DNA from 2 places in the Streptomyces sp. NRRL S-920 genome. Region 2 is predicted to be linked to the other one. Evidence: riboswitches for the same ligand, from Rfam matches in the RefSeq annotation. Region 2 holds a riboswitch; the other holds the start of a gene.

Region 1 (3,625 bases), on a different contig from region 2:
GCCGGAACGCGTCGCTCTCCAGCGACCCGTGCCAGTGCGTGCCCCACACCTCGCCGACCCGGCAGCCGTCGAGGAAAGGCTCCCCACCCGTGACGTCGGCGACGCCATGATGGATCTCGTACCCCTCGACCGGCTCGCCGAGGGCCTCGCCCACCGGTCTCGCCAGCGTCTTCTCGCGGGCGAACCGCACCCGCACCGGCAGCAGCCCGAGGCCGTCCACCGAGCCCGCCCGCGACTCGACCTCGTCCTCGATGTGCTCGCCGAGGGCCTGGAAGCCGCCGCAGATCCCGAGCACCGGCCGCCCCTCGGCGGCGCGGCGCGCGAGGGCGTCCGCGAGACCGCGCTCGTGCAGCCACTCAAGGGCCCGCACGGTGCCGCGTGTTCCCGGTACGACCACGAGGTCGGCGTCGACCAGCTCCTCGGCCCGGTCCACGAACCGCACGACGACACCCGGCTCCGCGGCCAGCGCGTCCACGTCCGTGAAGTTGGACATCAGCGGCACCGCGCACACCGCGACCCGCAGCACGTCCTCGCCGACCGGGGGCGCCACCGCGGACTCCCGTACGGCGCCGCGCAGGGAGACCCGCAGGCCGTCCTCCTCGTCGATGCCGAGCCCGTGCCGGAACGGCAGCACACCGAACGTGCGCCGCCCGGTGAGGCCGTGCAGCATGTCGAGGCCGGGTTCGAGGAGGGAGACATCGCCCCGGAACTTGTTGACGAGATACCCCGCCACCAGCTCCTGGTCGGCCGCGCTCAGCAGCGCCGTCGTCCCGAAGAAGGAGGCGAACACCCCGCCGCGGTCGATGTCACCGACCACCAGGACGGGGAAGCGGGCGGCTCGCGCGATGCCCATGTTCACGATGTCCGTGCGCCGCAGATTGATCTCGGCGGGACTGCCCGCCCCTTCACAGATCACGGCGTCATAGCTGCCCCGCAACTCCTCGAGGCATCCCACGACGGTGTCGAGCAGCGCGGCCTGCCGCCCCCCGTGGTAGCCGCGCGCGCTCATCTCGCCCACCGGCTTGCCCATCAGCACGACCTGGCTGGAGCGGTCGCTGCCCGGCTTGAGCAGTACGGGGTTCATCAGCGCGCTCGGCTCGACGCGGGCGGCCTGCGCCTGCATGGCCTGCGCCCGCCCGATCTCCGCTCCCTCGCGGGTGACGAAGGAGTTGAGCGACATGTTCTGTGCCTTGAACGGCGCGACGGACACGCCCTTGCGGGTCAGCCACCGGCAGATCCCGGCGGTGACGACGCTCTTGCCCGCGTCGGAGGTGGTCCCCGCGACGAGCAGCCCACCACTCATATGTCTCTCCTCGACTTCGTCGACCGCAGTGCCCGGCGGGCCGCCACCGCGACTCCCAGCGCCAGCCAGCCGACCCGCCGCGACAGCTTCACGGCCCGCTCGATGTCCTCGACGCCGACGTCCCGGCCGTCCGCGTTCAGCACGGGCCGGTGCTCGACGCGCCCCGCGTACGACAGGGTCCCGCCCAGCCGTACGCCCAGCGCCCCGGCGAAGGCCGCCTCGACGGGCCCGGCGTTGGGGCTCGGATGCTTCGCGGCATCGGCCCGCCACGCCCGCACGGCCCCGGCGGGCGCGTCCCCCGCGAGAGCGGCCAGGGCGGCCGTGAGCCGGGCCCCCGGCCACCCGAGGACGTCGTCGAGCCGGGCGGAGGCCCAGCCGTAGCGGCGGTACTTGGGCGACTTGTGGCCGACCATGGCGTCGAGGGTGTTCACGGCGCGGAACGCGACGAGCCCCGGCACCCCGCCGACGGCACCCCACACCAGCGCGCCGACCACCGCGTCGGAGGTGTTCTCGGCGACGGACTCGACGACGGCACGCGCGATCCCGTCGGAGTCCAGCGCCTGCGGATCCCGCCCGCACAGATGGGGCAGCCGCTCCCGCGCCACCTCCACGTCACCGGCGGCCAGCGCCCCGCCGATGGCCCGCGCCTCCCGGCCCAGCGAGGTACCGCCGACCACGGCCCAGGTCGCGGCCGCGGTCAGCGCGACGGACGCGGCGGGGGAACGGCGTACAAGACGAGCGGCGAGGGTGGCGGCACCCGCCGCGCCCCCGGCACAGACCACGGCGTGCAGCGCGCCCCACCCGCGGTGGTCCCGCCACAGCGCCCGCTCGACGGCGGCCGCCGTACGACCGAACGCGGCGACCGGATGGCCCCGGCGGGGATCGCCGAGCAGCAGGTCGCCGAGGAGGCCGGCGGCGGCGCCGTACGCGAAGTCGCGATCGGCACTCATGGGCTCAGCCCGTCGTCGTACGGAGAAGGGAGCTGGCGCTCGGGAACTGGTCCGGCAACGGGCGGCCGCGCATGGCGATATGTCCTCACTCAGGGTGTCCGCGCCCTGGTTCGACGTGATCGGCGGCGAGAGTTCCTGGCTTCCGGGGAGCGTCGTGGCTTCCCGGTGACAGTGGCGGGACCGCGCCGGATTCGCACCGGCTTCCTCTTCTGCCGCCGTAGTTGGCCCCGGCAGTCCACCACGCCCCGCGAACGCCCGTCAACTCGCTGTTGACCTGCGGCGGGAGAGTGTGCGGAGCCCCACAGCGGTGCTTCACAGCGGTGCTTCACAGCGAGGTCCCGCATACGACGGTGGGGGTGCGGGACGCGTACACGTCCCGCACCCCCACCGGGGACCGCTGCCGTCAGGCGACGATCAGATAGATCCCGTACGCCACGGCCGCCGCGCACAGCGCGAAGCAGGCGTACGCGCCGGTGCGCGCCATGGCCGCGGAGCCGCCGCCCGACGCGGACGCCGTCTCCTGCTTGGAGAGACCGATGATGCCGAGGGTGAACAGGCCCACGAGAGCCACCGTCACGGCGAGGCTGACTCCGAAGACGGAGCCGAGAGCTGCCCAGTCGATGTTCATGCTGATGTGTCCTTACACCGTCGCGGGCCGGGCGGGGTCCGCCATGGCGCCGGTCGTGGTCGAGGTCGGGGCCGCGATGGTGGCCTTGACCGGTTCGTCGGAGGGGGCCCCGACGGCGGCCAGCGGGCCGGCCGGGGGCGGCTGGACGGCGGCGATCGCGGTGGTCACGACGCCCAGGGGCTCGGCGCCCGCGGTGTCGTGGCCGTGGCGGATCTCGTCGTCGGTGACGTTGGTGTGGTCCACGGAGTTGCGCCGCGAGAGCGCCCAGATGACGGCCGAGCCGGCGATCAGGAGTGCCGCGGTGACCGCGATGCCCCAGGGGCCCTGCTTGGTGAGGAACTCGGCGCCCGCGCCGACCAGACCGGCGGCCGGCAGGGTCAGACCCCACGCGACGAACATCCGGGTCGCGGTCGACCAGCGGACCACGCCGCCCTTGCGGCCGAGGCCCGCGCCCATCACGGCACCGGAGCAGGACTGCGTGGTGGAGAGCGAGAAGCCCAGGTGCGAGGAGGCCAGGATGACCGTCGCGGCGCTGGTCTGGGCGGCGAAGCCCTGCTGCGGCTGGAGGTCGGTGAGGCCCTTGCCCATGGTGCGGATGATGCGCCAGCCGCCGAGGTAGGTGCCGAGGGCGATGGCCACACCGGCCGAGACGATGACCCACATCGGGGGGTTCGCGCCGGGGTTCAGGACACCGCCGGTGACCAGCGCGAGCGTGATGATGCCCATGGTCTTCTGCGCGTCGTT
Region 2 (3,625 bases):
TGGGGGCCCGGCAGATCCAGATGATCGCGATCGGCGGTGCCATCGGCACCGGCCTGTTCCTCGGCGCGGGCAAGGCCATTCACAAGGCCGGCCCCAGCCTCATCCTGGCGTACGCCATCGCGGGCCTCGTCATCTTCTTCATCATGCGGGCACTGGGCGAGCTGCTCATGTACCGCGCCGTGTCGGGCTCCTTCTCGGAGTACGCACGCGAATTCATGGGCCCGTTCTTCGGATTCGTGACCGGCTGGACGTACTGGCTCTTCTGGGTCGTCACCGGCATCACCGAAGTCACCGCGGCCGCCCAGTACATGCAGTACTGGACACACGACTCATTCCCACAATGGGCCTACGCGCTCGTCTTCACGGTCATCCTGTACGGCGCGAACCTCATCTCCGTGAAGCTCTTCGGTGAGCTGGAGTTCTGGTTCTCGATGGTCAAGGTCACCGCCATCATCGGCATGATCCTGATCTGCGTCGGCATCCTCACCATCGGCTTCTCCGACGCCGGTGACACCGCGACCGTGGCCCACCTGTGGAACCAGGGCGGCTTCTTCCCGAACGGCATCGGCTCCACGCTGATGACGCTCCAGATCGTGATGTTCGCCTTCCTCGCCGTCGAGCTGGTCGGCGTCACCGCGGGCGAGTCCAAGGACCCGAAGACCGTCCTGCCCAAGGCCATCAACACCGTGCCGTGGCGCATCGCCGTCTTCTACGTCGGCGCGCTGATCATGATCCTGTCGGTCGTGCCGTGGACGCACTTCCAGCCCGGGGTGTCGCCGTTCGTCGCGGCCTTCGAGAAGATGGGCCTCGGTGTCGGCGCCGCGATCGTGAACTTCGTGGTCCTCACCGCCGCGCTCTCCTCCTGCAACTCCGGCATGTACTCCACCGGCCGCATGCTGCGCGACCTGGCCCTCAACGGCCAGGGCCCGAAGCTCTTCACCAAGCTCACGAAGAACGGCCTGCCGCTGCTCGGCACCACGTTCTCCGCCGCGTTCATGCTGGTCGGCGTCTGGATCAACTACCAGTGGCCGGGCGAGGCGTTCAACTACGTCGTCTCCTTCGCGACCATCTCCGGCATGTGGGCCTGGATCATGATCCTGGCCTGCCAGATCCGCTACCGCCGCAAGGCCGACCGCGGTGAGCTGCCGCAGTCCACCTTCCGGGCGCCGGGCGCCCCGTACACCAGCTGGTTCGCCCTGCTCTTCATCGGCATGGTCATCGTGATGATGGGCGTCGACAAGGACGCGCGTATCTCGCTGTACGCCGCCCCGGTCTGGGCCGCGATCCTCGGGGTCACCTACCTGGTCCTCAAGAGCCGCAACCCGCAGGCCGCCGCGTTCAACAAGCGCAAGGTCGGCGTCGTCGCCTCCGAGGACGCGCCGGTCGACAAGGACTGACCCCGGCTCCCTGGAGCCCCTGTCCAGCATGTGGGCCCGCCCGTACCGCACTCCGGTACGGCGCGGGCCCTCTGCTTATCCTGACTGCCATGCTGACCATCACCCAGGCCCTCCACGACCAGATCGTCGCGCACGCCCGCCAGGACCACCCCGACGAGGCGTGCGGCGTGGTCGCGGGCCCGGCGGGCACCGGCCGCCCCGAGCGGTTCATCCCGATGCTGAACGCCGCGCGCTCGCCCACGTTCTACGAGTTCGACTCGGGCGACCTGCTCAAGCTCTACCGCGAGATGGACGACCGCGACGAGGAGCCGGTGGTCATCTACCACTCGCACACCGCGACCGAGGCCTACCCCTCCCGCACCGACATCTCGTACGCCAACGAACCCGGCGCCCACTACGTCCTGGTCTCCACCGCGGACACCGACGACGCGGGCCCCTTCCAGTTCCGCTCGTACCGGATCGTCGAGGGTGAGGTCACCGAGGAAGAGGTGCGGGTCGTACAGGCATACTGACCCCGACCACTTCTGGGCGGCAGGAGACAGGAAGCCGGTGCGAACCCGGCACGGTCCCGCCACTGTGACCCCACACCCCCCTCACCGGGGGCGCGGGGGAGTCAGGAACTGACCTGCCGCCTTCTCTCCACGCAACGCAGGGGACGCGGAAATCCCCTGGAGGAGGCAGTACAGCCATGTCCCGCGCCCTACGCGTACTCACCGCCGCGGCCCTGCTGGCCCCGCTCGCCGCATGCGGCTCGTCCGAGTCCGCCGACTCCAAGAAGCCCGCAGCCAAGGCCGCCGGATTCCCGTACACCGTCACCAACTGCGGTGTGCGCACGACGTACGAGGCGCCCCCCGAGCGGGCCGTCACCATGAACCAGCACGTCACCGAGGTGATGCTGGAACTCGGCCTCAAGGACCGCCTCGTCGGGACCGCCTACCTCGACGACAAGGTGCTGCCGAAGTACGAGAAGGCGTACGACTCCGTCCCCGTCCTCGCCAAGGAGTACCCCTCCTACGAGAAGCTGCTCGCCGCCAACCCCGACTTCGTCTACGGCGGTTACGCCAGCGCCTTCCTCGCGGGCGACGGCCGCGGCCGCCCCGCGCTCGCCAAGTCCGGCATCAAGAGCCGCCTCAACATCGAGGGCTGCGCGAAGCGTGCGGTCTCCATGGACGACGTGTACCGCGAGGTGCGCGAGGTCGGCTCGACCTTCGGGGTGCGCGAGCGCGCGGACAAGTGGGTGAGCGGCGCCAAGCGGGTACTGGCCGCCACCGAGAAGAAGGCGAAGGGCGGGAAGCCTGCCTCCGTCTTCGTCTACGACAGCGGCGACAAGACCGCGTTCACGCTGGGCGGCCGGGGCATCGGCAACGACATCGTCGAGCGGGCGGGCGGCCGCAACGTCTTCGCCGACGTGGACAAGTCCTTCGGCGACGCGTCCTGGGAGAAGGTCGTCGAACGCAAGCCGGAGGTCATCGTGATCCTCGACTACGGCGCCACGACCGTCGCCCAGAAGAAGCGCCGCCTCCTCGAAGACCCGGTCCTCGCGGACGTCCCCGCGATCAAGAACAAGCGGTTCGCGGTGCTTCCCCTGTCGGACGCGGTGACAGGAGTACGAGCCCCGGAGGCGGTGAAGAAGCTGGCGGCACAGCTGTGACGGAGCGCTTGGGAAGCAAGTCCGCACGGGTGGATATCAAGTCCGTCCGGCGCCTGATCCAGCCCGGGGGAGGCAAAATCCAGCCCGTCCGGCGTTTGAGGACGAGCCCGAAGGGCGATCGACCGAGCTTCAGGGGGCGGCGCCTCCTGACATTGGCGGGACTGACCGCAGCCCTCGCGGCAGCGATGCTCGCCGGCCTGGCCCTGGGCTCGGTCAGGATCCCCCCGAGCCAGGTCGTGGAGATCCTCACAGGCCGCGCGGAACCCTCCCCCTTCCGCACGATCGTCCTGGAGGTAAGACTCCCCAGGGTCCTGCTGGGCGCCACCGTAGGAGCCGGACTGGCAGTCATCGGCACCGTCCTCCAGGCGCTCGTCCGCAACCCCCTCGCCGACCCGTTCCTCCTGGGCGTCTCCTCGGGCGCCTCCGTAGGCGCGGTCTCGGCGATCGTCCTCGGCGGCGTCTTCGGCGTCGGCACCGCGCTGAGCACCGCCGTCACGATCCCCGCGGCCTCCTTCGTGGGCGCGCTGATCTCCCTGGTCCTCGTCTACGCCCTGGCCAGAAGCGGCGGCGGGGGCTT

Evidence for each region. Region 2 has a riboswitch for cobalamin ahead of IG54_RS0133305 (ABC transporter substrate-binding protein). Riboswitches for the same ligand answer to the same signal wherever they lie in the genome.
Region 1: linked by a shared signal. The riboswitch ahead of IG54_RS0129110 (cobalamin biosynthesis protein) and the one ahead of IG54_RS0133305 (ABC transporter substrate-binding protein) in region 2 are both predicted to bind cobalamin.

The regions. Positions count from the first base shown of each region.
Region 1 covers NZ_JODF01000054.1:5,598-9,222, reverse strand. The annotation lists gene IG54_RS0129115 (cobyric acid synthase) at 1-1,303, opposite strand, end outside; gene IG54_RS0129110 (cobalamin biosynthesis protein) at 1,300-2,253, opposite strand; cobalamin riboswitch at 2,363-2,500, opposite strand; gene IG54_RS0129105 (hypothetical protein) at 2,657-2,881, opposite strand; gene IG54_RS0129100 (inorganic phosphate transporter) at 2,894-3,625, opposite strand, start outside.
Region 2 covers NZ_JODF01000078.1:9,413-13,037, forward strand. The annotation lists gene IG54_RS0133295 (amino acid permease) at 1-1,397, shown strand, start outside; gene IG54_RS40875 (Mov34/MPN/PAD-1 family protein) at 1,487-1,909, shown strand; cobalamin riboswitch at 1,873-2,041, shown strand; gene IG54_RS0133305 (ABC transporter substrate-binding protein) at 2,086-3,048, shown strand; gene IG54_RS0133310 (FecCD family ABC transporter permease) at 3,234-3,625, shown strand, end outside.